DNA from 2 places in the Peribacillus sp. NPDC097197 genome. Region 1 is predicted to be linked to the other one. Evidence: riboswitches for the same ligand, from Rfam matches in the RefSeq annotation. Region 1 holds a riboswitch; the other holds the start of a gene.

What was found. A riboswitch is a leader RNA that binds a small molecule or an ion and turns the genes downstream of it on or off. The one in region 1 is predicted to bind thiamine pyrophosphate.
Region 2: another riboswitch for thiamine pyrophosphate. It lies ahead of thiT (energy-coupled thiamine transporter ThiT); the one in region 1 lies ahead of tenA (thiaminase II).

What each region holds. Positions count from the first base shown of each region.
Region 1 is NZ_JBNNST010000006.1:165,115-180,502, reverse strand. It holds gene ACQKL6_RS10385 (DinB family protein) at 123-620, opposite strand; gene ACQKL6_RS10380 (ABC transporter ATP-binding protein) at 805-2,622, shown strand; gene ACQKL6_RS10375 (GDSL-type esterase/lipase family protein) at 2,698-3,396, opposite strand; gene ACQKL6_RS10370 (GNAT family N-acetyltransferase) at 3,561-4,067, shown strand; gene ACQKL6_RS10365 (aspartyl-phosphate phosphatase Spo0E family protein) at 4,123-4,299, opposite strand; gene ACQKL6_RS10360 (Fur-regulated basic protein FbpA) at 4,526-4,789, opposite strand; SAM riboswitch class I at 4,888-4,991, opposite strand; TPP riboswitch at 5,303-5,408, shown strand; TPP riboswitch at 5,477-5,569, shown strand; gene tenA (thiaminase II) at 5,675-6,364, shown strand; gene thiW (energy coupling factor transporter S component ThiW) at 6,365-6,898, shown strand; gene thiD (bifunctional hydroxymethylpyrimidine kinase/phosphomethylpyrimidine kinase) at 6,867-7,673, shown strand; gene thiM (hydroxyethylthiazole kinase) at 7,670-8,485, shown strand; gene thiE (thiamine phosphate synthase) at 8,466-9,101, shown strand; gene ACQKL6_RS10330 (MFS transporter) at 9,140-10,345, opposite strand; gene ACQKL6_RS10325 (aldehyde dehydrogenase family protein) at 10,630-12,117, shown strand; gene ACQKL6_RS10320 (FAD-dependent oxidoreductase) at 12,275-12,838, shown strand; gene ACQKL6_RS10315 (aminopeptidase) at 13,012-14,244, shown strand; gene ACQKL6_RS10310 (type I restriction endonuclease) at 14,381-15,388, opposite strand, start outside.
Region 2 is NZ_JBNNST010000008.1:15,179-30,566, forward strand. It holds gene ACQKL6_RS12015 (ABC1 kinase family protein) at 1-831, shown strand, start outside; gene ACQKL6_RS12020 (catalase family peroxidase) at 911-1,840, opposite strand; gene ACQKL6_RS12025 (glutathione peroxidase) at 2,026-2,568, opposite strand; gene ACQKL6_RS12030 (YbjQ family protein) at 2,671-2,985, opposite strand; gene ACQKL6_RS12035 (sigma-Y antisigma factor component) at 2,966-3,184, opposite strand; gene ACQKL6_RS12040 (YxlC family protein) at 3,177-3,524, opposite strand; gene sigY (RNA polymerase sigma factor SigY) at 3,478-4,044, opposite strand; gene ACQKL6_RS12050 (Lrp/AsnC family transcriptional regulator) at 4,133-4,561, opposite strand; gene ACQKL6_RS12055 (carboxymuconolactone decarboxylase family protein) at 4,680-5,078, shown strand; gene ACQKL6_RS12060 (kinase) at 5,226-5,723, opposite strand; gene ACQKL6_RS12065 (MFS transporter) at 5,861-7,126, opposite strand; gene iadA (beta-aspartyl-peptidase) at 7,205-8,380, opposite strand; gene ACQKL6_RS12075 (hypothetical protein) at 8,557-8,862, shown strand; gene ACQKL6_RS12080 (transglycosylase domain-containing protein) at 9,044-11,020, opposite strand; gene ACQKL6_RS12085 (universal stress protein) at 11,311-11,835, shown strand; gene thiT (energy-coupled thiamine transporter ThiT) at 11,888-12,469, opposite strand; TPP riboswitch at 12,568-12,670, opposite strand; gene ACQKL6_RS12095 (cation diffusion facilitator family transporter) at 12,921-13,808, shown strand; gene ACQKL6_RS12100 (histidine kinase N-terminal domain-containing protein) at 14,032-15,141, shown strand.

The sequences.
Region 1 (15,388 bases):
TAACGAATTTTGCGCGTTAAAGCAATAATCATGATTATTACCCACATTTTTCTCATCTCTCAATAGGTAAGTACTGCTTATATAGTCTTTCCTAAATCAATACATATATATAAAAAACTCACCTATTGGCTGAGTTTTTTTAGTTTGGCCTTCAACTCTTCAATTTGCAATAAATGCCGTTTCTCATGCAAACCGACAAACGGAATCCACTGCTTCAAACTTAAATCTTTAAACAAGGGGTGTGGGAATGACTTCTCTTCCAAGTCATTCTCCTTCGCTTGGGAGATTACCTTTTCCAATGCCTTACGTGAAGAGGCGAGCTTAGCTTTTACTTCAGCTAATGTTTGGAACTTCTCTGACGGAATGACAAATGGAGGCGCGTCCACTTTTACGTCACGATTTAATGTATACTGGATCGGTTTATCATCTACTCGATTGCTCTCGCCACTTGCCAGTGTATCGGCAATTCCTTTTGTTACCGCCCTCTCCATTAGAAATAGATGCTCCAATACCTGAATGATGCTCCAACGTCCATCTTCGGGATGTGCATTTACCTGTTCATCCGATAACCCGTTCACTGCCTGGAGAAGTTCTTCCCTGATTTTTGTGTTTTCTTCCACTCTACCAGCTCCTTATTCACTTTTTTATAATTATTCCACCGAAGGGATAAGTTGTAAAATATAAGGTTCTTTATTAAAGAAAAACCGCTCAAAAGTTGTCTATTTTTTTAAAACCTCTATGATATTCATAAAGGTTTTTTTGCTTTTAAAGACAACTTTCAATTTACCATAGGAGTGATTAAATATGAGCGGGGGACATATCCCTTTCAGCCACAAGGGCCGTAGCACCCTGACAGCTGCACCATCAAAAGGAAGCATTCGGTCAATGTTGAAACAAATATTCAATCGTATCCCATCCAGATGGAAATTTTCAAGTATGATCATATGCATAATGATTTTCATTTCCATGCTTGAGTTTTCCATCCCACAACTTACGCAATATACGATTGATGATGTCATACCTGGGAAAGAATATGACTCATTGATTTGGGTAGGCATAGGTATCCTCTTTGCGGCCATATTGTTAGCTTTGCTTAATTATGTGAACGGCTATATCGTATCTAAAGTGGGGCAAAAAGCGATCATGAATTTACGAAATGAAATGTATGACCATATTCAAAAATTGGATATGAAATTTTTTGATAAAAATAGAACGGGTGACTTAATGTCCCGGCTCACGAATGATGTGAACCTGCTTCAACAACTCATCTCATCAAGCATGCTACAAGTTATTACAGATACGGTCACCTTCTTTGCCATCGCAATCTATATGCTGTTCATCAATTGGAAACTGACCGTGGTCCTTCTCATTACCTTTCCGTTCATGTTCTATCTGACACGTGTATTTGGTAAACGAATCCGCCTCTCATTCAGAAGCGTGCAAAGTTCGGCCGGCGATGTCAGCAATCAGCTGCAGGATTCCCTTTCCGGCATACGGCTCATCCAATCCTTCACAAATGAAGAATTTGAATCAAAACGATTCGCGGACCGAAATCATGAGAATACGGTAGCAAACATCAAATCAGTTCGACTGAGGTCCATGTTTGGCCCGCTCATAGATTTAATGAATAATTTAGGTCTGATCGCCGTGATTGTATTTGGTGCCTGGCAAGTGATGCAGGGAGAATTTACGATTGGATTAATCGTGGCATTCCTGGCTTATCTCAGGCTTCTGCAAAGTCCAATCCGTAATTTCAGCCGTGTAATCAGTATCGTGCAACAATCGGCTGCAGCTTTTGAACGGATCACCGAAATAATGGAGACACAACCTGGAATCCAGGACAAAAAGACAGCAATTAATGTTCCCAAAATCACGAAACAAATCGAATTTCAAGGAATTGATTTCGCTTATGTCGAGGGGGTACCAGTACTCCGAAATCTTAACCTGATGATAAAAGCAGGACAGGTAACCGCTCTTGTCGGCTCATCCGGGGCAGGGAAATCAACGATTACCAGCCTTTTAATTCGTTTCTATGACCCCCAACAAGGGACAATAAAAATGGATGGCCATGATATTCGTGATCTCACCCTCAAATCTTTACGGAACCAAATGGGGGTTGTTTCGCAAGACATTATTTTGTTTACCGGGACCATCCGCGATAATATAACCTATGGTAAACTCGACGCAACGGACGAGGAAATTATCGAAGTGGCTAAGGCGGCATATGCTCATGATTTCATCAAGACGTTCCCAAAAGGATATGACTCACAAATCGGAGAACGTGGGGTCAAACTTTCTGGTGGCCAAAAGCAACGGATTGCCATCGCCAGGGCCCTTTTGAAGAATCCCCAAATCATCATTCTCGATGAGGCGACGGCATCGCTCGATACGGAATCCGAACATCTGATTCAGGAAGCGTTATCCAACCTATTAGAGAACCGGACTTCAATCGTCATTGCCCATCGGTTATCAACCGTTCAAAAGGCAGATCAAATTGTCGTTCTTGAAAAAGGGGTAATTCAAGAAAATGGAACGCACGAACAACTGCTACTAAATAATGGTCGCTATCGGCAGCTCCATGACTTACAGTTTCCACAGGCGGAGGCACCATCAGAAACATAACCAACCAGAAATCCGCCCCCGATAAATAAACCTAAAAGGGCATGGAAATCAAGTTTCCATGCCCTTTTATCGTTCTTATTTAAAATCATATTTATCTAAGATTCGATTGGTTATAAGCTGATAGCCTTCTTCATTTGGATGAATTTCATCACTGAAGTATGCTTTTTTATCTTTGTTTTCGAATAAATCGTTTGTAGGGATATACTTTAGTCTACTATCCTTGTCCACCATCTTTTGAATCGAATGATTATAATCACTAATATGGTTTTCTAATTTCAAGTCGTCTTTATTGGGGTTATATAACCCTATCACCAAGATATCAGCTTTATTATTTTTCTTTAGAAGCTCAGAAAGAATTTTATCTAAATGTTGTACATACTCTTTCTTTTCATCATTTATCTTTTGATCATTGATTTTTTTTAAGTTTCCACCATTACTGTTAATTAAATCATTGATTCCGATATAGACGATAAATGTGTCAGCCTTATCCAATTTTGTGTTAATCTCAAGATCTTCGAGCTGTTTAATGACACCGTCCGTTTCCTGACCTTTAATACCATAATTCCAGAATTGGACTTTTTCTGAATCGGAATCATTCGTTTTATGTTTCAAGTCATCAATATATCCTTCCCCTTCTTTATCGCCCTTTCCGTAAGTCAAAGAATCTCCAAATGCCATGACTCTTTGATCGTTTTTCGCATCTACTGCCTGAAACGCATAGGCAACTAAACAAATAACAAGTACAATAAAAAATAAGCCAACGATTTTCTTCATTTGTTTTGCTTCTCCTTTTGTATTCACTAGGAAGTATTTTATTTTTAAATACCCAAAAAGAGGACAAGCCTAACATTCGAATAATCTAATAAAAAACTTAAATTGCATGATGCACCTGTACTCAGGTGATTGGAATGCCATAATAAATGGATTGGAGCTTAATGATGAAGGAGTTTATAGAATTCAGGGAAGCAATATTTGAGGATTTGCCTAAAATTATTGAAATTTACAATTCTACAGTACCTTCGAGGATGGTCACTGCGGATACAGAACCAGTTACAGTAGAATCACGGCTCAAATGGTTTGAGGAACATCATATTCTCAAACGGCCATTATATATGATCATACATGATGGAAAAACAGCTGGGTGGATGAGTTTTCAATCTTTTTATGGTAGACCCGCATATGATTTTACCGCTGAAATTAGCATCTATATAGATGAGGAGTTCCGTGGGAAAGGAATTGGACAACTTTCAATCCAAAAGGCTATAGAGGTGAGTCCGAAGATAGGGATTAAGACACTTCTTGGATTTATTTTCGCACACAATGCACCAAGTATTAAGCTTTTTTCAAAATTTGGTTTTGAAAAATGGGCGCATTTACCGAAAATAGCAGAACTCGATGGAGTGGAACGCGATTTGGTCATTCTTGGTAAACGTGTCACTACATGACTTCCATTGCAAAAGGCGATTGCCTGGATTTGAATGGTCTAGTGGGATGTACTGATTATTCGCGACAAACTCCCAGGAATTTTATATGTGTGACCGCATTCAATAAAGAATCCAACTCTTGACTTGCTTGAATGGTCATCCTGCTTGTCAAACCATAATTTTTTGCTAACATAATCATTTCTTTTCGTTTTTCTTCAATTTTTTCAACTGTTGTTATATGAGGAGGCTTCAATATAATCACTTCCTATTTTTCAATTATTTTACATTTTTATCATAACCAAAGCACTAGGCGAAATCAATCATTTTACATGTTTTAAATATGTTATTTCACTAGTGAAATGTGACAAAATACCCATTATATTTTTCTATTTTGTACTTTTTATGTCAGTTCAAAGAGAAAAAGCATTTGCCTTTACACAGCAAATGCTTTTTCTCTTTGATTGTTCACTATAGGTTAACTAAGTCATGCACTCTGGAGGTGACTCATTACCTGATTTATCTATAACAATCTTATATTCATCTTCAAGAGCTTTTAATGGAGCATCATAGAGATGCTTTTCATCAGAGGTTTTGTATACACCATTTGATAATAGTTCTTCTATCAACAATGCTCTCCTCTGTTCTTTTTTCTCGAAAAACTCTGCCATATGAATGGCCCCTTTCCTTTTATTCATATTTTCCACATATAATGCCCCTAATCTTATAGGCTTTGCTAAAGCCAAAATATATATACCTGTTGTACGGGATTCTTAAACCCTATTTGACAAAAATAAAAACCCCTTCTAATCCAAGAAGAGGTCGACAGAGGTCCGTTCGTCTCTTCTTATCTTCCAAGCGATTGCTTGTTGGAAGAAGCACAGTTCCCCGATGGGTCTGTTGCCGAGGTTTCATAGGGCCAAGTCCCTCCACCTCTCTGGATAAGAATACAGAATATAAATGATTTTGACATGATTTTATCCCACTTGCAAGGATAAGTCAATTGCATTCAAATAATTTTTAATTTTTAATTTTTATATTATTTTTCCGTGTGCCCTTTTAGCACAAGGTAAGACCATATCCCTATTTTGCTAATAACTATATTTTCCTCCAATTGACCGTGGGTTAGGTATGCTCCATTTGCCAATGGGGATTTTATCCTACTACCCCTTTCACGCCACAAGATACTCATAAAATTCTATTGGATTCAAAGGTTGCATTTTCCTTTTTATCTGATATGATGACAATAATCACATACGAAATACCACTAGGGGAGTCTTCTAAAAGACTGAGATGGAATGATGTTCCGGACCCTTTGAACCTGATCCGGGTGATGCCGGCGGAGGAAAGTGGATGATATCGTCGTCGTATATTTGACTTCATCCATCTGCCCCGTTCCGTTTTCAGGAACGGGGTTTTCGTTTAATTGAATAATAAACTGCTAGGGGAGCCATTAATAGGCTGAGAATCAAACCCTTTGTACCTGATCTGGTCATACCAGCGGAGGAAAGCAGGTTGAAAAAGGGATTCGTACATTCCTAGAACAGCCGCTTTCTATATGAAAGCGGCTGTTCTTCATTTTTGGACACTCCCCTCCTTTGTATGTGAATGAATTATAAGGGGGAAAAATCATGGCGAAAACCCAAATGAAAACTTTCAGTGCTAGACTTCACGAACGTTCAAAAGAAATTTGGAAAAAGAATCATACTCATCCTTTCGTTCAAGCAATTGGAGACGGGACACTATCAGAAAAGAAATTCGCCTATTACTTAAAGCAGGACTATATCTATCTTATGGATTATGCCAAGCTTTTTGCCTTAGGGACCATCAAGGCCACTAACCTTGAGATCATGACCAAATTTGCGAGTATTTTAAATGAGACTCTACAGGTAGAAATGGATTTGCATAGGAGCTACTGCAAGGAGTTCGGAATTAGTTCTGAGGAATTGGAAAATACCGAACCAACTCCGATTACCCTTGCCTATACAGGTTATATGCTCAATGCTGCCCATCATGGAACTTTAGCCGACCTTATTGCCTGCTTACTTCCTTGTGCCTGGGATTACTATGAAATTGGCTCGTTATTAAAAGAACAAAATGGTCCAGCACTAGAAACAAATCGTTATATCGCTTGGATTCAATCGTATGCATCCCCCGAATTCGCAGATGCGCACAAATGGTTGGCCAAGCTGTTAGACGAACTGACGGAAGATATGCCTGAGGGGGAATTGAAAAGATTAGAGAAACACTTTTTAATGACCTCCCGATATGAATATTTATTTTGGGACATGGTTCACAACGAACAGGATTGGCCTCTTTAAATGCTAGATACTGGTAACTTGTTACGGAAAATGACGTTGACTAGCTTGTTCACGGCCATCACTACCCTGACTAGCTCATTCGTTTACATCCCTGTTGGTTTTGCGAAGGTGTTTCCTATTCAACATGTAACCAACGTCATGACAGCCGTTATGTTGGGGCCGCTTTTTGCTGTGACCCAGGCCTTTTTAGTATCCCTTATCAGGAACATGACAGGTACAGGTTCAATTTTTGCATTTCCGGGAAGCATGGTTGGTGCCCTGCTGGCGGCCTTCCTCTACCAAAAAACAAGAAGGATGGGACACGCCTGCTTGGGAGAAATAGTGGGGACAGGCATTCTCGGATCCATCGCCTGTTATCCGATCGCGCTTTTATTATTGGGAAAAAAAGCGGCACTTTTTGGTTTTCTGCCAGCTTTTCTTCTTAGTTCTTTAACGGGCGCAATTATAGGCTTTCTTTTATTGAAAGTTCTCTTAAAAAATCATTATATGAAGGGGTTTTTTTATGAAAAGGGCACTAACGATCGCCGGATCTGACTCTGGGGGCGGAGCCGGCATCCAAGCTGATTTAAAAACATTTTCGGCCCATCGGGTTTATGGCATGTCTGTTATCACCGCCGTTACGGCACAGAATACCTTGGAAGTTCGATCTGTACAGCCCATCGATCTCCCTGTGATCACCGATCAAATTGCGGCCGTATTTGAAGACATTCGTGTCGACGCAGTAAAAATAGGGATGCTTGGATCAAAGGAGACGGTCGAAACCGTCGCCCATTCAATAAAATTATTTAAACCGGCTATCGTCGTCCTTGATCCTGTCATGATTTCCAAAAGTGGACACCATCTGTTAGATGAGAGGGCCGTTTCGTCGTTAAAAATCGATTTACTTCCACTTGCTACACTTGTCACGCCGAATATACCGGAAGCAGAGGTCCTTACCGGATTCCCGATCCGGACGAAGCAGGACTTTTATAAGGCATGTACCGCTATTCTGGAACTGGGTCCGAAGGCTGTTTTACTGAAAGGAGGACATGCAGCAGGAAATCCAAATGATCTCTTTTATGATGGCAAGGAGTTCTCTTGGATCAAGGGTGAACGCATTCATACGAAAAATACGCATGGAACTGGCTGTACCCTTTCCTCTGCCATTGCATCTAATCTTGCTAATGGACTTCCTTTAGCGACGTCCATTGAACAAGCGAAAATCTATATTTCAGAAGCGATACGAAATAGCTTAGAACTCGGTAAGGGACACGGACCCGTTCACCATTTCCATCAATTTTATAAAAAGGAACGGAGTGATTTCACATGAATACATCCGTTGCAGACTTATTTGGCAGAGTGAGAAAGAAACAACCACTCGTCCACCAAATCACCAACTTTGTTACTGCAAATGATTGTGCCAATGCTACCCTGGCAATTGGTGGTTCTCCCGTTATGACTTCCAATCCAAAAGAAGTGGCGGACATGGTCAAACTGGCACAAGCACTGGTGATTAACTTAGGTACACTGGATGATGTTCCCTTGGAGGCGATGGCGATTGCCGGGAAAACAGCGAACGATTGCCATATACCCGTAATTTTAGATCCTGTGGGCGTCGGTTCCACCCCTTACCGAACAGAGAAAGCGATGGAACTGCTCGATTCAATCACTGTCCAGATTATTCGCGGCAATGCAAGTGAAGTCCATCGGCTAATGGGAGGCGATATCGTCACGCGAGGGGTCGATTCAGGACCCCTTTCCATGAGCAATGCAGAACTATCCCTACGTGCTGCTAGAAAACTGAAGAGTGTTGTCGTCGTGAGTGGAGCCAAGGATGCCGTTAGTGACTCTTCACGTACGTCCATCATCGATAATGGAAGCCCTCTTTTAACAAAGGTGACCGGCACCGGCTGTATGTCGACGGCCTTGATTGGGGTCTTCTGCGGAATTACGGAGGATTACTATTCAGCTGCTATCGCAGGAATTTCAACCATGAGCATCTCTGGTGAGCTTGCTGCCAGAACCCTTGAAAAAAATGATGGCACAGGGACATACCGGACACGGATTATCGATGCCATCTCAGGAATGAATGATTCCATATGGAAATACGAGGTGAAAATGCATGAAGAAAGTGCCATTTGATTTGAGCCTTTATTTAGTCACGGAAGAATCATTAGCCGTCGAGGACATGACCACTATCATCACCGAGGCGGTTTCAGGCGGAGTTACGGCCGTCCAACTTAGAGAAAAGCAGGCATCTTCCCTTACTTTTTATCAAAAAGCTTCTCTATTAAAAGGGGTCCTTGATGAACTTTCGATTCCGTTAATCATTAATGACCGCGTGGATATTGCGCTTGCTGTAGGAGCGGATGGAATTCATGTTGGGCAGGATGACCTTCCTCTTCCCATCATCAAGACCCTTGTTCCTGACAATATGATCATTGGAGTATCCGTCTCTACCTTGGAGGAGGCCCTTGAAGCTGAAAACAATGGCGCTGACTATATTGGTGTTGGCTCTGTATTCCCGACAAAAACGAAACAAGACGCAACTGCTTTGAAAAAAGGGGAACTGGAGAGAATTTGTCACAGTACCTCGATTCCTGCCGTTGCGATCGGTGGGATTACAGCGGATAATATCAACAGGCTTTCTAAAAGTGGAATTGCCGGTGCTGCGGTCGTCTCTGCCATTACACAGGCAAAAAATCCAATGGACGTGGCTACACTCCTTTCATACACTATAAAAAGATTCACTAATTAATAGAAGGAGGATGCTCATTTCGAGTCATCCTCCTTCCTTTATGAAAGAATGGTATTCTTCGTTTCTTTTCCAAATGCCACAGCAACAGCACCAATTAAAATTGCGATTGTAAAAATCGTGAAGATGGTCGATATCGCTGTATCTCCAGCAACTAGATACCCGACAAGCAACGGCCCCAAAATGCCCCCGACGCGTCCGACTCCAGCTGCTAACCCCGTCCCGGTTCCACGAATGACGGTTGGATACTGTTCAGGTGTATACGCATAAAGCGCCCCCCATGCACCTAAGTTGAAAAACGATAGGAACATGCCGGATACGATCAAGAGTGATAAGCCTTCAGCGGAGCCAAAGAAAAATGCACTACCTGCCGTTCCTATTAAATATGTAATCAATACGAACTTACGCCCCATCTTCTCTATCAACCACGCAGCAGAGAAATAACCAGGCAATTGGGCTAACGTCATGATCAATACATATTCAAAACTCTGAATCATGCTGAAGCCCTTCATGACCATGACACTTGGTAACCATAAAAACATGCCGTAATAGGAAAAGACCACACAAAACCAAAGAATCCATAAAACAAGTGTCTGACGTGCGTGCCCTTTTTGCCAGACCATTTTCATGTTGTTCAGCACAGACGGTCTCTGTTTCTTTTCAAGCTCCGTATATTTAGGAGAATCGGGTAATTTCAAACGTAGATATAGAGCATATAATGCCGGAACCGCACTTAATAACAAAGCCACACGCCATCCGTATACAGGAATGATGAAATAAGAGATGAGCGCCGCCAACAACCAGCCGACCGCCCAGAAACTTTCAAGGAGTACCACAACACGTCCCCTTTTACTTGCCTCGACGCTTTCAGAAACGAGTGTTGAAGCAACGGGTAGCTCTCCCCCGAGCCCCATCCCTATCAAGAAACGCAAAATCAGGAATAAACTAAGCGTACTGACGGCTGCAGACAGACCGCTCGCAATCGAAAATAATAATAAGGTTATGATAAAGACATTCTTTCTGCCAACCCGGTCTGCCATCGCTCCAAAGAGAATCGCCCCTACTGCCATCCCGATAGAATTGATACTTCCGATCCAACCGACCTGTTGGCTCGTTAAATTCCAATCCTGTTTCAATGCAACGATGATAAAAGAAAGCATCCCGACATCCAGTGCATCAAACATCCATCCAAAACCAGCGACACCCAGCAGTTTACGCTGCGATATCACTTTCGCATTGTTTTCCATATAAACCTCCTAAAATCTGATCGCTTACCAATATATTCTCCTATTTAATATTACCTATTAATTTTCCTTTTCGCTATAGTATTTACAACTGTCTTGACACTTTTCTTTACTCAAATAGAAAAAACGTTGATTTCAAGCCTTTTTCCATTTAAGAATAAAATGTCGAATAGTAATGATTGAATATTTCACCTATTTATTTTATGATAAATATTGGCATATGAAAGCGTTATCAATTAAGTCATCATGTTTTGCCCAATATAATCATTATATTCAGGAGGGAAACAATGACCAATCTAACGTTAGAAGTAAGTGGAAAGCTGGACAAGTTTTTAAAAGGTCCTAAAAAGCTCTATATCAATGGAAAATTCGTAGAAAGTGCCTCGAAGAAGACCTTTACCACTCCCAACCCCGCAACAGGCAAGAAACTCGCAGATGTATATGAAGCGGATAAAGAAGATATCAATTTAGCCGTTAAAGCCGCAAGAAAAGCATTCGATGAAGGCCCATGGTCCAAGATGAGCGCCGCTAACCGTAGCAGGTTGATGTATAAACTAGCAGATTTAATGGAAGAAAATAAAACAGAATTAGCGCAATTAGAAACACTGGACAATGGAAAGCCCATCAGTGAAACTACAAATGCGGATATCCCTCTAGCCATTGAGCATATGAGATATTTTGCTGGCTGGTCGACTAAAATCGTCGGACAGACCATTCCGGTAAATGGAAATTACTTCAACTATACAAAACATGAGGCTGTAGGCGTCGTCGGTCAAATCATCCCTTGGAACTTCCCGCTTCTTATGGCGATGTGGAAACTGGGAGCCGCTCTTGCGACTGGCTGCACGGTCATTTTGAAACCTGCCGAGCAAACACCATTATCTGCCCTTTATTTAGCAGAGCTAATCGCGGAAGCCGGCTTCCCTGACGGTGTCGTCAATATCGTCCCTGGATTCGGTGAAACTGCTGGTCAAGCCCTTGTCGATCATCCTGAAGTTGATAAGATTGCCTTCACCGGTTCTACTGAAGTAGGGAAAATGATCATGCGTTCTGCTTCCTATTCATTGAAGCGCGTGACACTGGAACTCGGAGGAAAATCACCTAACATCATCCTTCCAGATGCCGACTTCTCCAAAGCCATTCCTGGAGCTTTAAATGGCGTCATGTTTAATCAGGGTCAGGTATGCTGTGCCGGCTCCCGGGTTTATATACAAAAGAAACACTATGATAATGTCGTGGCTGATATGACTAGTCACGCTAAAAAGATCAAACAAGGAGCCGGATTGGATCCTAATACACAAATTGGGCCACTCGTTTCCCAAGAACAGCAGAATCGAGTTCTTGGTTACATTGAAAAAGGAAAAAAAGAGGGTGCAGAAATATTGGTAGGAGGAAACAATCCTAGCGATGAAGGCTACTTTGTTTCACCAACGATCTTTGCCGGTGTAGAAGAGGAAATGACCATTGCCAAAGAAGAAATATTTGGTCCAGTCATTGCTGCCATGCCGTATGAGAATATAGACGATGTAATCAACCGGGCAAATGCAAGTGAATATGGGTTGGCTGCCGGTTTATGGACAAGCGATCTAGCTAACGCCCATTATGTAGCAGGAAAGTTACGTGCCGGTACTGTTTGGGTAAACTGCTATAATGCATTTGATGCCGCCTCCCCATTCGGTGGTTATAAGCAATCCGGAATCGGACGGGAAATGGGTTCCTATGCCCTTGAAAATTATACTGAAGTTAAAAGCGTCTGGATTAACCTAGACAAATAATTCTTTTTAAAGAGAGGGTCTTCCGGGACCCTCTTTTCCATGCTTTTTGCATCCTTTTAATATATTTTATTATTGCGATTATTCTTCAATCATTTCAATAGCCTTTTCCTATGTACGTTTGATAGAATCAAGGTAGAGAAAAAGGAGGAATATTCCTATGTATGAAATTGCCATTATCGGTGCCGGACCCGCTGGCGGAAGTGCCGCCATCTTCACGGCCAAGGCAGGAAAAAAGACAGTCCTTCTCGATAGCAATGCAAGTATCACAAAAAGAGCCTGGATGGAAAACCATTATGGTGTGGATGAAATCTCTGGACCTGACTTAGTCCATATCGGAATTCAACAGGCAAAGAAATTCGGTGCTGAACATATCGAAACAAAAGTTACAGGCATCGAAAAAACGGAACAAGGATTTACAATCGAAACGGAAAACGGCCTTATTGAAGCTACTTACATCATCCTCGCGACGGGAATGATCACTAATCTAGCCGAAGAAGCGGGAGTCGCGACAAAAGACGGCATAGAGCCGCGCACTAAAAAAGTGTATGACGTGGATTCACTAGGGAAAACATCCGTAGAGGGAATTTGGGCTGCTGGCGCTGGTGCAGGCGTGAGCGTACATACCATCGTTACGGCCGGTGACGGAGCCAGAGTGGCCATTAATCTGCTAAGTGAAATCAACGGGGAACGTTATGTAGACCATGATGTACTGAAAAAATAATGAGAGTGTTCACAGAAGCTGAGTCCCTGCACTCAGCTTTTCCATCCTCCTCTATTTTTTTATCGGATTTATTTGAACCCCCACGTTTTATGATACATATGTGTAAAAAGTTTCTTTTTTCAGAAACTATCGATACAATTAAACTGGAGATAAGAGAAAGGAAGTTTTAAAAGATGAATGAATTTCAAACCAATTTAGAAAAATACGCAGAACTGGCCGTTAAAGTCGGGGTCAATATCCAGAAGGGACAAAACCTCGTTGTAAACACAACCTTAGAAGGCGCTGAACTTGTTCGCCTCATCGTTAAAAAGGCTTATGAAAACGGCGCACGTAATGTCATCGTTAACTGGAATGACGATATTGTCGGGCGTACAAAATATGAAATGGCACCCGCTGAAGTATTTAACGAGTATCCAGAGTGGCGGGCAAAAGAAACGATCGAGCTTGCTGAAAATGGCGCAGCTTTTCTATCGGTCATCTCCTCAAGTCCTGACCTTTTGAAAAATGTTCAACCTGAACGGATCGCCAACTTCCAAAAGGCATCGGGTACCGCACTGAAAAAATGGCGTCAATATATGCAGTCCGATAAAGTGAGTTGGTCCATTGTCGCAGTCCCTTCACAAGCATGGGCTGATAAAGTCTTCCCTGAAGTAGCTGAAGAGAAACGCATCGATGCACTTTGGGAAGCGATCTTTAAAGCAGTCCGGGTTGATGTAAAAGAACCTGTCGAGGCCTGGAAGAAACACGACGACACACTTCATGAAAAAGTCGATTATTTAAATGAAAAGCACTACCAGAAATTGCACTACACGGCACCAGGTACGGATTTAACCATCGAATTGCCTGAGAAACATCTTTGGTGCGGAGCTGGCAGCATCAATGAGCAAGGACATGAATTCATGGCTAACATGCCAACGGAAGAAGTGTTCACGGTTCCACTGAAAAATGGTGTCAATGGAACGGTTTCAAGCACAAAGCCACTTAGTTACGGCGGCAATATTATCGATAATTTCTCCGTGACATTCAAGGAAGGCCGGATCACAGAAGTGAAGGCTGAAAAAGGCGAAGAAATCTTGAAACAATTGGTCGATACGGATGAAGGATCACACTATCTAGGAGAAGTGGCACTAGTCCCATTCAATTCGCCCATTTCCCAATCAAACGTATTATTCTTCAATACATTATTCGATGAAAATGCATCCAACCACTTAGCAATCGGAAGCTCTTATGCATTCTGTCTTGAAGGTGGAAAAAACATGAGCCCCGAAGAACTGGCGGAACATGGTCTGAACGAAAGTCTAACCCATGTTGATTTCATGATTGGTTCGGATAAAATGAACATCGACGGCATCCTTCCTGACGGCACTTCAGAAGCTGTCTTCCGTAATGGGGATTGGGCGTTTTAATTGGAGTATTGATATAGTGGGTTTTGAAGGTTTATAACTTTGGATTTCACATGTTTTTAGAACATTCATTAGCCACGTGTTTATAGTCACGTGGCTATATTTGTCTAATTATAAGGTGTCCAATCATCAACTATTTTTAGTTGAATTGTTCGGTAACCCTTAATATTTCATCTTTGTATAATAAAATGTCGTTTACACTATCTAATTTATGTGTAGTTTTTAATTCATCATTTAATTGGATATACTTATTACTAGTATTAAAACCTAATCTACAAATCCATTTACGGATATTATCATCCAGTAAAACATTAAAATAACTTTTATTATCTCTATAGTAAACTCTATTTGCATCTAGGTTTTCCTTAAGCATAAGTTTTATTAAAACATATCCCTCTATTTCTTCTTCGGTTGTCACAATCACAGGTCCATCTACTACTTTTTCCAGTTCATCAATTAGCTCTTCTTCGTTTGTTGGTGCTATATCGTCATTTATTTTTTCCGTCGTATTCAACTCATTTCCATCAGTTGAACTTAAAGCTTTTTGAAGCTTATCATTTACTTTATCATTGACGAATTGATTAAGGGATTTTTTTACTATTTCCCGAAAATTATCGATTACTTTTTTTGTCTTTACACCTTGATAAACATCATTTAATACGAATTTGATAAACTCTTCATTTGGTTCCTCCCATTGTTGAGTTAAAAAATTCTTAATTTCATTTGTATATTTTAATTCGGAGGCAGTAGTTAATACATTTTCTACATTGAAAAAGTTTTTTCTAAATTTGGCTAACTCCAGAAGGTGATTTTCTCTTATTTCATGTAAATTAAATATAAAGAATGGTTTGTCATCCATTTTATTAGGTTCTTCTAAATCGGTGAAGAACTTATATTCAATACCATTGGTCAAGATTGCAAACTTAGCTTTGGTAGTTCCAAAATACCTAAATAATTGCGAATCATGTTTATGTAGTTTTTCATGCACACATTTTGCTTCAATTAAAATAACAGGGTGTCCGTTTTCCATTATGGCATAATCAATTTTTTCACCTTTTTTTATTCCAACATCAGCTATGAATTCTGGTACTAATTCCTCGGGGTTAAAAATATCATATCCTAATGCTTGTATTAACGGCATAATTAA
Region 2 (15,388 bases), on a different contig from region 1:
GGTTTTTATCACGGTGACCCTCATCCAGGGAATATCGTCATCTTACCTGGGAATGTAGTGTCTCTGATGGATTTCGGTATGGTCGGCCGTCTTGAGGAAGAGATGAAGTATCAGTTTGCTTCCCTTGTCATAAATCTAAAGCGAGGAAGCACCACTGGATTGATCAATACCCTTTCCAATATGGGACTTCTCACGGACGAAACGGATATGTCTTCGTTACGATATGATATTGATGAATTGCGGAATAAATATTATGACATCCCCTTGAGCCAGATAAGCTTGGGTGGTGCAGTCAATGATCTGTTTTCCGTGGCCAATGAACACAAGGTCATGATTCCACCCGAATTCACGATGCTTGGTAAGGCTTTGCTCACCATGGAAGCCATCGTCGAAGAATTGGACCCGAACTTCAGTATCATGAAAGCCGCAGAACCTTTTGGTGAAAGGCTATTGAAAGAGCGTTTCCATCCTAAGAACCTGGCAAAGAAAACATGGAATCAATTTATTGAATCCGCAGAAGCAATTTCCGAGCTTCCTAAGGATATAAGGGACGTTTCAGATATCATCAAAAAAGGAAAGTTACGGTTGGACATCAACATCCCCGAACTCCAGGTTTTCTTACATAAACTTGATCAAATCTCGAATCGGCTGTCCTTCAGTATAATCCTGTTGGCCTTTAGCATCATCATGGTCGGTCTAATCGTCGGCTCTGCCATTGCCGGCCAAGCAAACATCCTTTGGAATATACCGGCCATCGAAATCGGGTTTGTCGTCGCAACCCTCATGTTCTTATTGATGATCTATACCATCTTTAGATCGGGGAGAATGTAGTTTCATCATGAAAAAAGAGAAAATTCCTTCTTGGCATTTTCTCTTTTTTTCATGGACATTCACAAATTCGCCTGCCCAATCACTGGTTATGTGTGCGTCGGTCATAAGAAACGGCATAGGCGCTATGACGGAAATTCAAGATGGGATCTTCCGAACACTCAATCCCATCCGTCACATTCGTTGGATCGAACCGGATTGCCTCATTCTGCGAGTCCAATTTACCTGTGATGGATAACTTCCCAACCGTAATGATTTGACTATCTTCCGGCCACACGACGGTAGGATCATCAGTCGGGGCATTTTCCTTACCGATTTGTATGTTTAAATTAAAGCTGGCTGGTCCTCGTTTCAGCCTTTCCTCCATGTCTCCAGTCAAGAAATCTGGTGGAAGCTTGGCCAATTCATCCTTTTCCAGCATACTTAACCCGGCATCCGGCTCCCACTGATATTTGATGGCCTGGCGCTTCCCATTTTCATTCACGAAATAATAGGCGTGTATGGAAAAGTATCGTGCCATTGTATAACTGGCAGGGGAACGCATTTCTTTAATCATCTGTAGACCCGCTTTGCTTTCAGGGTATTTCATCGCAATCGTTGCGAGTTCTTTCAAATTCGGGAAACCATCTTTGGCCGATTTGACAAACTCAAGAATCTCAACAAACGCTTCTGGTTTTTTCGCGAAGAACAAAGGAATCGTCACGGCAATAAGATCTGTTTCCTCCCCATCAGGCAAATGGAACTTGACAGCCATCCCTTTTACGGGAGAATGGGCATCCGTATGATTGGGGTTCGGGGAACTATTGGAGAATCGGATGGTGGCCTTAACTGCCTGATTCTGAAGATGTGGTGCGTCAGTTAACAATGCGGCTTGACCATTTGGGGTAAACACGCCCTCATAGTAATTCCCCCTCGCATGAGCTCGACGATTCCCCGGAAACGTACCCACGACTTTTTCAATGGCATCCACCGCCTGATTAGCTAATTCGGGTTTTGCCTTTTCATTTTCCACGTTCATCACCCTTCTTTCCGCTAAAGTTATCTTTTACCAGTACCCTCAATCTCGATTGTCTATTCCATATAAAACGCAGGATAACACATCGTCCTTCTCTTTATTTCCATATGCAGATATTTTTAACGTGAAAACGACAAAAACGCCTGAAAGAATCCAAGCGCTGCCGTTTTTCCATAAGGGTTTTATAAAAGGGCTTCAATATCCTGTTCCATATCAAATGGGGCTTCTACCGATTCAAAACGCTTCACGACATTTCCTTCGCGGTCGATAAGGAACTTCGTGAAGTTCCACTTAATTGAATCATCTATCAAAAACTCTGGATGCTCCGCTTGCAATTTTGCATGCAGCATTCTTCCGCCTGGCTTGTCGACAAGACCGGTAAATGGCGCATTCATTGTTAAATAGTGAAATAATGGATGTGCCTGACTTCCCCTGACATCCACTTTACTGAATAGTGGGAAATTCACGCCGTAATTCAACTGACAAAATGTTTCCACTTCTTGGTTTTGGCCTGGTTCCTGTTCTCCAAACTGGTTACAAGGAAAACCAAGAATGTTCAATCCTTTATCTTTATATCGGTCATAAAGCTTTTGTAAATCCTCGTATTGCGGGGTAAACCCACATTTACTTGCCGTATTGACGACGATAAGGACCTCACCTTTATACTTCTCTAAAGAAACTTCCTGTCCATTGATTCGCTCTGCAGAAAATTCATAAATCCCCACTCTTCATTCCCCCTTATATTTCTATCTAGAATTATACGATAGGAATAGAAGGAACAAAAGAAATAAGCTTAAATACCTATGACTAATTGCTCATAAAAATCTTCATTCAACATATACGGCAGTTCCATAGGCAATGATTTCACAAGCATTCTGCATGATAGCGGATGTTTCAAGACGCATCGCAACGATGGCATTCGCACCTTTTTCCTTAGCGTCATCCACCATTCTGCCAATGGCCTTTTGCCTAGCTTCCTTCATCATTTCCGTATACTCAGAAATTTCCCCACCGACAATGGTCCGCAAACCCGCCATAATATCTTTCCCGATATGCTTTGATTGGACCGAGTTCCCTTTAACGAGTCCCTTCAGTTCCTTTATTTCTTTACCCGGCACTTCATTAGTAGTCACGATAATCATTGAGCTCATCCTCTTCCCGTTTTCTTATTTTTTTTACGATTAAATAAAAAATTAGCGGAACCGGTGCTTGAATCAAACCAAGAATGCCCCATAACCAATGATTGAAACCATTCTTCTTTGCATCGGTGAATAAATATATGCTTTGGGCCAACAAGATAAGCCCACACATAATCAATACATACATCTGCATTCTATCCATGACTGCTTTCCACCTTCCTTTTTACATAAAACGTATATATGCCGATGAAAATCACGCTCAACACTTGTAATGTGAGAAATACTTCAGGTTGATGAAATAAAGATAGAAACAAGAAGCAGAGAATGAGAGCAGCCGTCACTAGAAACATAAGCACTTCTTTCCGCCATTCCCTTCTGGCTTTTTGACGCTTTCGTTTAATGGTTTGCTCAAAAAAAGATACTTGTGGGACATCGATGGAAATCGTATCGTCAAATTCCTCCAAGCTTTTCTTGATTTGACTAACCGTCTCTTGATCACTCTTGTCTGAGTGGTTTTGATAAACCGGATGGTTCTTTTTCATCGTTACTGACCAACTCCTTTCTAATCTTCTTTAATCCAATATGGACACGTGACTTCACGGTACCTTCTGGTATCTTGATGATTTTCGCAATCTCTTCGTAAGAAAATCCGTAATAATGCTTCAAGATGATTGGAATTCGCAGATCATCCTCTACATTCCCCAATGCTTCCATTACATCATCCCATGCTTGATTGTTGGCCTGCGTCTCCCATTTGAGCTTTCTGACCGATTGTTCTTGCCTTAACCAGGACTCTTCCCGCTTCTCCTTCCGCTTCTGATCCAAGTAAACCCGAGTCGCAATGGAAATCAGCCATGTGGAAAACTTGGAAGTCCCTTTGTACCTTGAAAGATTCTCGATGGCCTTAGAAAAGGTTTCCTGAGCTACATCTTCTGAAGTTTGTAAATCATAAGTCAATTTAAGCAAGTATTTTAGCAGAAAAGGATACGTGTTTTGAAATAGTGAGGCTAACGCCTGATCATCCCCCTTTTTCGCCGCTTTAATCAGCTCCCGTTCTTCCATCTATCATCACCTGCTCCCTGATCCTTAGCTTGTTACTTATATGACGGTTAAGGAAATGAATTCGTTCACTGACTTGTAAAAAAATTTTTCATTCAGAAAGTCTCTCTACTTCAGAAAGAATTACATGCGTCACCGTCGATGCAAAAGGAATGGCGAGATTAATGAATTCTTCCACTCTTTGAAGGCTTTCACAGCGAATTTTGAGCATGAAACAAGCCTTTCCCGCGATTCGATAGCAAAATTCCACATTTTCTTGACCCAAGATAAACTTTCTGAATCGGTCATATTCCCCATTTTTCACCGTCGCTTCAATCATGCATTCTATCGGAAAGCCCATTTTTTTATAATCAATCTCGGCTCCATAACCCTTGATGATACCAAAAGACTCCATTTGCCGGACACGTTCTGTAACGGCGGGTGCTGACATCTCCACTTTCTTTGCCAATTCTCTCATGGAAACCCTGCTATCATTCTTCAGTACGGCTAAAATGCTGCGGTCTTTATCGTCTAATTTCATATGAATACTATTCTCCTTATTTTCCATTCATCTAGTATTTTTTTGTCCCTATCACTTTTCATGTGCGATTAATTTTTCATTTCTTCTAGATTATGATTATCTCAAAGGGGAGATATCGATGCCAAGAATTAAAAGTTCACAATTTGGAACAAGTCCATTTCAGCAATTGTTTCATAACGAAGGAATTGCGCATAATTGGAATGACCTCTCAGAAACCATTTCTGCTGATGGAGTGCTTACAAAGCAATTGAAGGAAAATGTCAGAAGAATTCTAGCCTATGGAAATGGCTGTGCGTACTGTCAGGCCAAAGGCATTCCAATGGAACCGGCCGATATAAAAGAAAGCTACGCAATCGCCTTTGCAGAGGTATTTTTAGTGCAACGCGAGAAAACAGAAGAACGTTTTTTTGTAGTATTAAAGGAAGTATTCAGCGACGAAGAAATATCAGAATTAATAGCCTTCATTTGTTTTTCCACTGCACAACAATACTTCGGGGCCATGATGGGACTAAAATAACGTCTGCATTCAGTTACAATTTCTAGGACTTGCAGTGGATTCGTACATGTGATGAATATAGTGTAAGAAGGTAAACACCGCTTCTCTATACAAACATTAAAGCAGATTGAATTCACTCTGCTTTTATACTCATTCTCGTTATATCAATCAATCTTCTAAATGATCAAAAACCTGATTCAATACATCATCCTGTGACGTTTCGTTAGTCCATATCATTTCATTTTTGATACCTAGATAATCATTCGGCTTCCACCAAGCACGTAAAGACTCTTCTCCAAACTCCATCTTTTTTGAACGAGAGTTGTGACGTTTGACGGTTTCTTCAAAGGATAAATCAAAATAACAAATTAAAACCTTTTCGTTATAGAACCGTATTAAGTGATGTAGCATATCACCATAAAGATCTTTATGTAAGATTCCTTCCAAAATGACATATTCACATTTTCCTTTTCCGTATTCCGTAATTTGTCGGATCAAATCAATTGAAAGGTTGCCTTCTCTATCACGAACATTCAACATGTCCCGGCGAACTGTATCCTGAGAAACCAATAGGGTACCTATTCCTAACTGATTTTGAAGGCTCTTTGCTATCGTTGTTTTTCCACTGCCAGAGTTCCCTCGTATGATGATTAGCTTCGATTTCATGGTCTCCCCCCCATAACCTTGCGCTCTTTATATAAACCCTGATTGTTAGCAAGACATTTTCTCAGATTGAGGCTGAACCTGTACCGTTTAGAAAAGGTAAATGGAACAAGAAGTTCCTTGTTCCATTCCTTACTTGCTTAATTACTTCGCTTAATCCTTGTAGCTTCTGGCGCCTTTTCATGGATGAACTTCGGTATAATGGCCATATATAGGAAGCCTACGAAGATCAGACACCCTCCCACTACCCAATATAACGTTTCTACTGCTATGTAGGTGGGGAATCCAACGGCTATCAAGAATAACGTGATTGATTGCGATAACATCACCAAGGGGTTGATCCATCCTTGGACCCTCCCCATCATTTCGGGAGCAACGAGGCTTGGCAGCCACCCGCCAAGGGACACATTAAGTATGGGAAGCGATAGAGCCACGATGGCTAATCCAATCATATATTGCAGGGTTGTTTCGACAAGGCCACTGGCCACCGTGCCCACTCCCGATATCAGCAAGCCTACGACCATCATATGATGAAGCTTCATTTTTTTGGCCAGTACCGAAGCTAAGATGCTTCCCAGCAATACTCCAGTCCCGAAAATGACACCAAAGATGACTGCATACTTTTCATAATCAACAGGTTCAAGTTTGTACTTCAAGATAAAAACCTGCATCACGGAAAATCCACCATTCACAATCCCAAATACTAGAAAACCGCTGATTAACGTGAACAATAGCTTATACTGCCATATATATTGCCAGCCAATTTTAAAATCTGCCCAAACGCCTGTTACACTCAGTTCCTTCAAATTGTAAACTCCATTCGGCTGTCTGACTTCTTTTGAAATCCGACAGGAACGGATCAAGAAACCACTGATTATAAATCCGATCACATCGAAGATAATGGCTCCCTCAATGCCGACTGACCAATAGATAAAAATGCCGATTCCGTTTCCGAAAAGCATGAACAGACTCGATACCATCTGATTTAAACCAGCCGCCATCGTATAATCCTCTTTAGGCAAAATGCCTTGAATCAACGCTGACTCCGCTGGCACAAAGAAATTCCTGACGGCACTTCTCAGAAAAATGACGGCAAACGATACCATGAGAAGATGTAGCTCTAACGAAAGCAAGAATAAAACAGACAACCCTGCGCAAATCCAATCACAATACAAAGCAATCTTTTGCCTGTCCAATCTATCAGCAAAAACCCCCACCAGTAAGAAAACAGCAAGGGTAGGCAAAGAATACATTAATTCCGTAACCGTCGCATAAATCGGCTGATTGGTGAAGCGGTCCAGTAAATAAAACATAAATGCAGTCATGCCGATGGTCCCGCCCATTTGTGATGTTACGTTCGCTAAAAATAATTTCGTATAATTTTGATTGTTAAAAAGTTTTATGATCTCTTTCTATCCCCCTTCATCCGACTTTCTGGTTAATTTTACCCAAAAATTCCAATTCAAGAAAGAGAAATCAATGAATTATTTTTCAAATGTGCCTTTCACCATCGCTTTGCCCTCACTGACCATAATCTGACCCATTGCGATGACGGTATCTATTTCAAAGGTCTCTTTTTTCAAAATCAGTATATCTGCGTCCCTTTCCGTTTCCACCCGTCCTTTATTAGTTAGCTTCAAAATATTCGCGGGATTTTCCGTGACCACACGGATGGAATCCTCTATCGAAACTCCATCATCGATAATCGCATCGACAACCGATTCATACAGCGACATGCAGGTCCCCATACTCAGTCCGGATATATTTCCGTTGCCATCAAATTCCGGAAGGCTAGCCTGTCCATCTGATGTAAGCGTGATGTTGCGGATATCAACACCTTCGTCGAGGGCTCTCCTTATTGCCGTGCTTGCTTTTACTTCCCCTTCATCCAAGAATTTTTGAATGGTACTTGTCGTGAAATCGATGTACCCGCCTTTTTTGGCAAATTGTATCCCGGCCTCAAACAAATGCGGGTTCCGGTTCATATGTGTAGGGTAGAACTGTGTAATCGGTATTTCCGTCGTCCTGACGACTTCCTCGATTACCTGTACATGATCCAGGCTATCCCCGACATGTATATTAACGATACCGGCTTTCCCGGACAAAAGTCCTCCATTCCTGGCCTGCGACGCAAGTTTTGCAAGCTCTGCCACGGTTGGCTGTGAAGAACGGTGATCGGCAATGGCAATTTCACCAACTCCAATGATTTTATCCACTAAGATTAAATCATCTTCAATTTTGTCCATTAGGGTCTTCACCGGGACTTGGTACGAACCTGTTTGAACGAAGCAACTAATCCCTTCTTCTTCTAGGGCCCTCGCTTTAGCAAGCAAGTCCGGCATCGTCCTTGTCGTTCCATCCGTGCCAATGACCCCGACTAATGTCGTGATACCGGCTAGCGTCGCATCGGTCAACTGAATTTCGGGCGTTCTTGTTTTGAATCCCCCTTCACCGCCGCCACCGATGATATGAACATGTGCATCGATAAAACCTGGTACAATGATTCGACCGTTCGCGTCAATCACTTGCATTTCAACGAAATTGGCAGGGACGTCGATTTTATCCTCAATGAAGCCAATTTGTTTTCCGACCAACAAAACGTCTTTCTTACCTATGTATTCCGGCGTATAAACCTCACCATTCTTTATCAGTGTCAGCATAGGGCCAAACTCCCTCCAAGTTTAAATATTCTAATAGGTTTCAAAACGATATACGCGGGTAAATATACACCATAACCCAATTACATGAATTCAAAAGAACTTAACTTAGTTTTTCTATCTTATAAGTATTACGGCACAAACATTTAATTATATAAAAATTAAAGGAGTAAACAACCATGAACAAAGTAATTTCTGCTGATATTAAAACAAATACACGATTATCCATGCGTCAAATCATGAACTTATACCAAGTGACAAAAGAATTCAAAGGAAACATCTACTTTATCTGCAATCATAAAATGGTCGATGCCACAAAACTTTCAACATTTGTATCATTCGTTCTCATTCTACAAGAGTGTGTGGATATGAAAGTGATCCTAGAAGGACAAAATGTACATGCAATGCTGGAAAAGGTTCAGGCCATTTGTAAAGAAAATGATGAAAAAATAGGATTTCACTCCAACCAAACCGTTGGGATTTAATATACGAAAAAAAATTACATATAAATGAGGTGTATAGATATGAGAACCATTTTAATGATTATCGGGGCTATCGTCGTAATCGGTTTAGTTGTAAATTTCATCTTTTAATGAGGGAAAAAAAAGCTGTCAATCATGACAGCTTTTTTTCTATTTACTGGGAATATGGATATATCCCCAATCATCACCAAGGAAAATCCCATGTTTTCCACTTACCAAGGCCCTCCTTGATTTCATTCCCCTTATCAATCCAATATTGCTTCCTTTCCTCTTCTTCATCCTTTTCCTGCTGTTCCGCTATCAATGGTCCGATGTCTTCTGCATGAAATGATTCAGCCGTTTCGTTCTGTAAGGCCTGAGCCATGATCTTTTGAAAGATGAGTGTACTTCCCTGGCTGCTGTTAGTGGTTAAATAATGTTCTTTATCCGTTTTATCGTAGCCAGCCCATACAGCTCCTACTAAAGAAGGGGTGTAACCCACGAACCATTGATCCTTCACACCTGATATGCCTTCGATTGGGACCTGTGTGGATCCTGTCTTTCCTGCGATTTCATAGCCAGAGACCGCGGCATTTTTAGCCGTTCCATAGTTAACTGTCCCAAGAAGCATCGCATTCATCTTATCAACGACATCCTTCGAAGCCACCTTTGTCTTCTTTTCCTTCCAGGCTGCTATTTCTTTCCCATCCGTGTCTTCTATTTTTATAATGGCATGCGCTTCGTTTCGCTTTCCTTCATTTGCAAACGCCGCATAAGCTCCTGCCATTTGGAGTGGGGACACCCCTTTATCCATCCCGCCTAAGGCTATCGATAGATTTCGGTCATTTTTTTTGTCATAAGGAATCCCAAACCGTTTGAGCGCATCCAGCCCCTTGTCGATTCCAATTTCATTCAGGAGCCAAACGGTTGGCACATTCAAGGAATTCATCACGGCTTCATACATTGGGACCTCCCCTTTATAAGTGCCGCTCAAATTCGATGGTTCATAATTCCCGAACTCCATCTTCTCGTCTTTTAAAGAGTCGGTCATTTCATATCCTTCTTCAATTGCCGGTGTATAAACAGCGAGCGGTTTAATCGACGAACCAGGAGATCTTTTCAGTTGCGTCGCCCGATTATATCCCATGAATTGATGCTCGCCCCTCCCCCCAACAAGTGCCTTAATGCCGCCTGTTTTAGGATGAAGAAGGACCGTCCCACTTTGCACCAATATGTCATTGCTTGTCCCAGAAGGGAAATTGGCATCCTGGCTATAGACTGATTCGGCAGCCTGCTGCATCGGTTGATCTAATGTGGTATATATTCTATAGCCCCTAGTGAGTAATTGCTGGAGCTCCAATCCATACATGGTGGAGGCTTCAGATAGGACATGGTCTATATAATAAGGATACTTCCCTTTTAAAGGATCTGTATCTTCACCTAACTGTAGTGATACTTCATCCTTTTTGGCAGAAGCCGCTTCCTCTTCGGTCAAATATCCGTGTTCGGTCATTCTAGACAGTACCAAATCCCGTCGTTTAACCGCCCCTTCTGGATTTTTGTACGGATCAAGCTTGGAAGGCAAGTTAATGACCCCAGCAAGCAAAGCCCCTTCGGCGACGGTTAACTCAGAAACATCTTTTGAAAAATATATGTTCGCTGCCTTTTTGAGTCCCCATGCTCCATGTCCAAAATAAACTTGATTCACATACATTTCCAAAATTTCATCCTTTGTATACGTACGTTCCAATTCTTGAGCGATGAAAAACTCTTCTATCTTTCTTTTCAAGGTCCGATCTGATTCAAGCATGGTGATTTTTACAAGTTGTTGGGTAAGTGTACTCCCGCCTTCAACAACGCTTTTCGCCTTGACATTTTTCACCATCGCACGCATGATCGCTTGATAATCTATGCCATGATGTTCATAAAAACGGTGATCCTCAATGGATACGACCGCTTGAATGAGATGTTCCGGGATCTCCTCTATCGCGACGCCTTCCGATTTATTAGCCGTGACGGTACTGGCTAAGTTCCCATCCTCGTCATAAATCTTGGTCGGTTGCTGAAGTTGATCCTGGAGATTGCTTATATCCACAGTTTGTTTAAAATATATGAACAAACCGGCTCCCACTACAACAATGATTGATATAATTATAAGACCTATTTTCAATAACGCTCTCATTTGTACCCCCATTTTCCCAGATGCGACATGCTCCATTAAAAACATTTTGCCCTTTTTATGAAAGAAAACTCTTGCAATGGCTAAAAGGGAAAACAAATTCCACAACATTTTTCCCCTTATCCTTTTCCATACAAAGTGCCTACAATATTTCTCCCTTTCATGCCTAGTCTTTTCTTTTTCCATACCCTTTACCCACATTTATAAATCAATATACACCTGAAAAAGGCATGAAACCAATAAAAACGGGTATATAACCTATAATGACAAATTATGGGGAGAGATAATCTTAGATGAAACAATTAAAACGTATCGTCGCCGCTTATGATGGAAATGAAGAGAGCAACCGCGCAGTGGAATATGGAGCTTCATTAGTAAAGGCCTTTCCGGAAGCTGAATTGACCATTGTTCAAGTTCTGAATCCAAAAGGTGAAAGCCGCATCATCGAGAGTGCATCCGCTCCTGGGTTCGTACCGGCAGCAGGATTTTATGTCGACCCTTCACAAACGCATCCCGTAACAGAAGTAGAACAACAAAGTCAAATGCACATGAACGATACTCCCACCGTTCATGAAAACAATGTGAGGATGGCTGAAAGCAATATGATGAGGTTGCTCAGTGAATGCCAGGTTAATGGAAATATCGAGATTTTAGAGGGAAATGCCACGGATAGCATATGTGACTATGCAAAGCGGACGAACACCGATTTAATCATCGTCGGCAACAGTGCAAAAAGCGGCCTGGAAAAGTTCTTCCTCGGAAGCACCAGCAGTTCCATAGCCAAGCAGGCACCATGCTCGGTATTTATTGCAAAATAATGGAGAAAAGGGCCGGCTCATAATCGAGCCGGCCCTTTTAAAAGGTCTGTCTTTAGATGGCTTTCTTCAACAAGACATTCGAAGCAGCCGAATAGAGCACCATTACCACGATTGCTGATAAAATAAAACTAAACAGCATATATGTCCCATTGTAAATCAAGGAATAGAGGACGACTGGTTGCCCGTCTGGCGCATATTCCCCAAAGAAAACGATACCTGCTGTAAAATGGCAAAGAAACCTCAGGAAGCTCCCCACAAACATGCCACAAACCGCATATATATCCCCTCTTAACCGTTTTCCCCCTTTACGGTTATTCACAAATTTATTCATGAACAACCCGGATAATCCCACGGCGGTAAAAGCAAGGAAATATTCGATAAATCCTTGAAGCGGCGTTGCCAGAAATGCCAAACCAGTGGCAATCTGCAAAAGCCCCAATAGTAAACCGGTGGCCATTCCGCCCTTGATTCCCCAACGATAGGCCATTAAGAATATCGGTACCATGGCAATGGAAATCGATCCCCCCTGTGGCCATATCCTTGCAAAGACAAAACCGGAGACTATATCCAGCAGTAATGCCAATGCAGAAAAAATCGCGACCTCTGTCATGAATAATGTTTTATGTTTCATCATCTCTCACCCTTCTCCACGTGCAAAAGTGCCCATGAGTCCCGTGTCGCTTTTTCGGCATGCAAAAAAGCAACACCAGGGCGGTAATGGATGCCCAGTATTGCTATCCAAAACCACATCCCTACGCTAGTACTAACTAACAGGTTCATAGGGTCTGAACTCAACCGTTCACTCTCAGCCATCTTGGCTCCCCTTGTGGAAGTATTTAATTTTTGTTCCTCGGTTAGAATATACTACTAGTTTCTCTAATTGACAAGTAAATAACACGATTATATCCACGAGCATTTTTCCCTATTACTGGTTATATTTTTTCATCCAGCCAACTTCTTTACATGGCCTCAATACACATGCCATATGCCAAGTTAGATGGATAAAGACGACAATTTTTCTATAGACTCACTAGGGTTCAATTTGATATCTTTATAAAGGTTATTTTGCACGAGGGGGAAAAGACATGGATAAACATTCAATTTCTGCTGAAAAGGGCGCCTATATCAGTATAGCCGCATACATATTCTTGTCGGCCCTCAAATTAACGTTTGGTTACTTTGGAGACTCGAAAGGACTTTGGGCAGATGGTTTAAACAACACGACCGATATCATTGCCTCTGTCGCTGTATTAATAGGCTTAAAAATATCAAGGCGACCACCTGATAATAATCATTCATACGGTCATCTGAGAGCTGAAACCGTAGCTTCTTTGGTTGCCGCCTTCATTATGATCACCGTCGGATTACAGGTCATATACAGCGCCATCGAATCATTCTTTTCGCAGGACGCGACAGTTGTACCAAATATGTTCACAGCTTATGTCGCTTTATTCTCCGCCATCTTCATGTACGGGGTATATCGTTACAACTTGGCTTTAAGCAAAAAAATAAACAGCGCCTCCATCCATGCTGTCGCACAGGACAACCGTTCTGATGCTCTTGTCAGTATCGGTGCTTTTATAGGTATTATCGGTACCACAATCGGCATAGACTGGTTGGATGCGGTTGCGGCTTTAGTGGTAGGTCTGATGATCTGCAAAACGGCTTGGGATATTTTCCACGACGCTTCACTTTCCTTGACCGACGGTTTCGATGAACAGCATCTCCAACAAATAGGTCAAACCATCCTGTTGACGGATGGGGTGAAAGACATGAGTGAAATTAAAGCTCGGATGCATGGGAATGAAATTCTGGTTGAAACAACCGTGCATGTCAATCCGCTCTTGACCGTCATCCAAAGTCATGACATTACAGTGAAGGTTGAAGAAAACTTATTAAAGGAACATGACATCAAACATGTCATTGTCCATATCGAACCCTATACATTTCAAAAAAAAGGTACCCGTCAATAATGAACGGTGCCTTTTTTATATGTGTAAACCCCCTATTAATACAATGTTTACCTAATATAAACAAAGCCTTTCCCCTTTTACCGATCATTTACCGCATGAATGAGTATTTAAAGAACGCTTTCAATCTGTTATTATTAAAACCATATATTACATTTTGGAATTATATTCTAATTCATTCATAATTAAGTAAGATAAATTCATTTTCCTACACATGGAGGGCAAAATGGTATTGAATCGAGAAATGACTCTTCACTTCCTATCTTCTCATAAAACTACTATCCTTACCGAATGGAAAGAGCGATTAAAGCATTTATCAGATGGCTATATAGAATATTTTGAAGAAGAAATAGAAAAAATTCTAAATTCACTGATGAAACAACTGAAAAATACAGATACTAACATAGATGATATGCTGAAGGATTTAGGGGAAAAGATTTCAGCCGGCCGGGTTAAACAGCATTTGAATATGGATATGTTCTTTTCCATAACCTCTACCGGAAGATCGATCATCATTGATCAATTTCTCGCTTACGAAGCCATCAAAGGAGAACTATCTGCGGTTATCCACCAAATAAATGCGTACTTCGATAAACTCATTTATTTCGCTTTATCCAGTTATACCGATTTAAAGACGAAGCAGGTTGCGGAGCAATATCAGCTGATCAATCCAAATCATAAAGACCGTTTGACCCTTTTAGGCCAGATGACATCAAGTTTTGTCCATGAGTTCCGGAATCCCCTTACTTCCATCATGGGTTTCATTCAATTATTACAAGCCGAACAGCCAGAGATTAAGTATCTGGACATCATTTCAAAGGAATTGGATCAGCTTAATTATCGGATTACACAATTTCTTAACCTTTCAAAGAGGGAAACGGATACTACACAAATTGAAATATTTCCAATCGCCCCCCTGGTAGATGAAGTGATTGAATTCCTATACCCTAGCATCTTGGAAGTAAATGCTTCCGTCTCCTGTAATATTGAGGGCGAAGCCCAGTTGGCCGGCTCCAAGGAGGAATTCAGGCAAGTGTTACTCAATATCATATTGAATGCCCTGGATGTGGTTACGGAAACGCCAAATCCATCCATAGACATTTCCGGTTCGGTCGCATCAGGTTTCTTAACCTTGAATATTTCTAATAACGGTCCAAAGATACCTTCCGAGGTGCTTCCTAGCATCTTTGAACCCTTCATCACAACGAAAAAAAGGGGCACAGGGTTGGGACTATTCGTTTGCAAGGAAATCATCCTGAAGCATCAAGGCACCTTGACTTGTCATTCAACAGACTTCTTAACTACATTCTCCATACGCGTAAAAACAAAATCATAAGTAAAAGTCACCAAATCAAGGGGAAGTAGTGTGTAATTTTTGACTGATTCCCTGATAGTTCCTTATACTATAATTAGGTGACTTGTATAATCGTGATGAATAAATCTAAAGATTGGTAAATAAAAGCTCGAAGACATTCATTTCAAGATCATTCCATCTACTTTTTTTACAGTCATTATACATTTTATTCATTTTTGTTTTTGGGAGGTGACTGGGATAATTAACCCGTTTGGTAAAAGTAAACGGT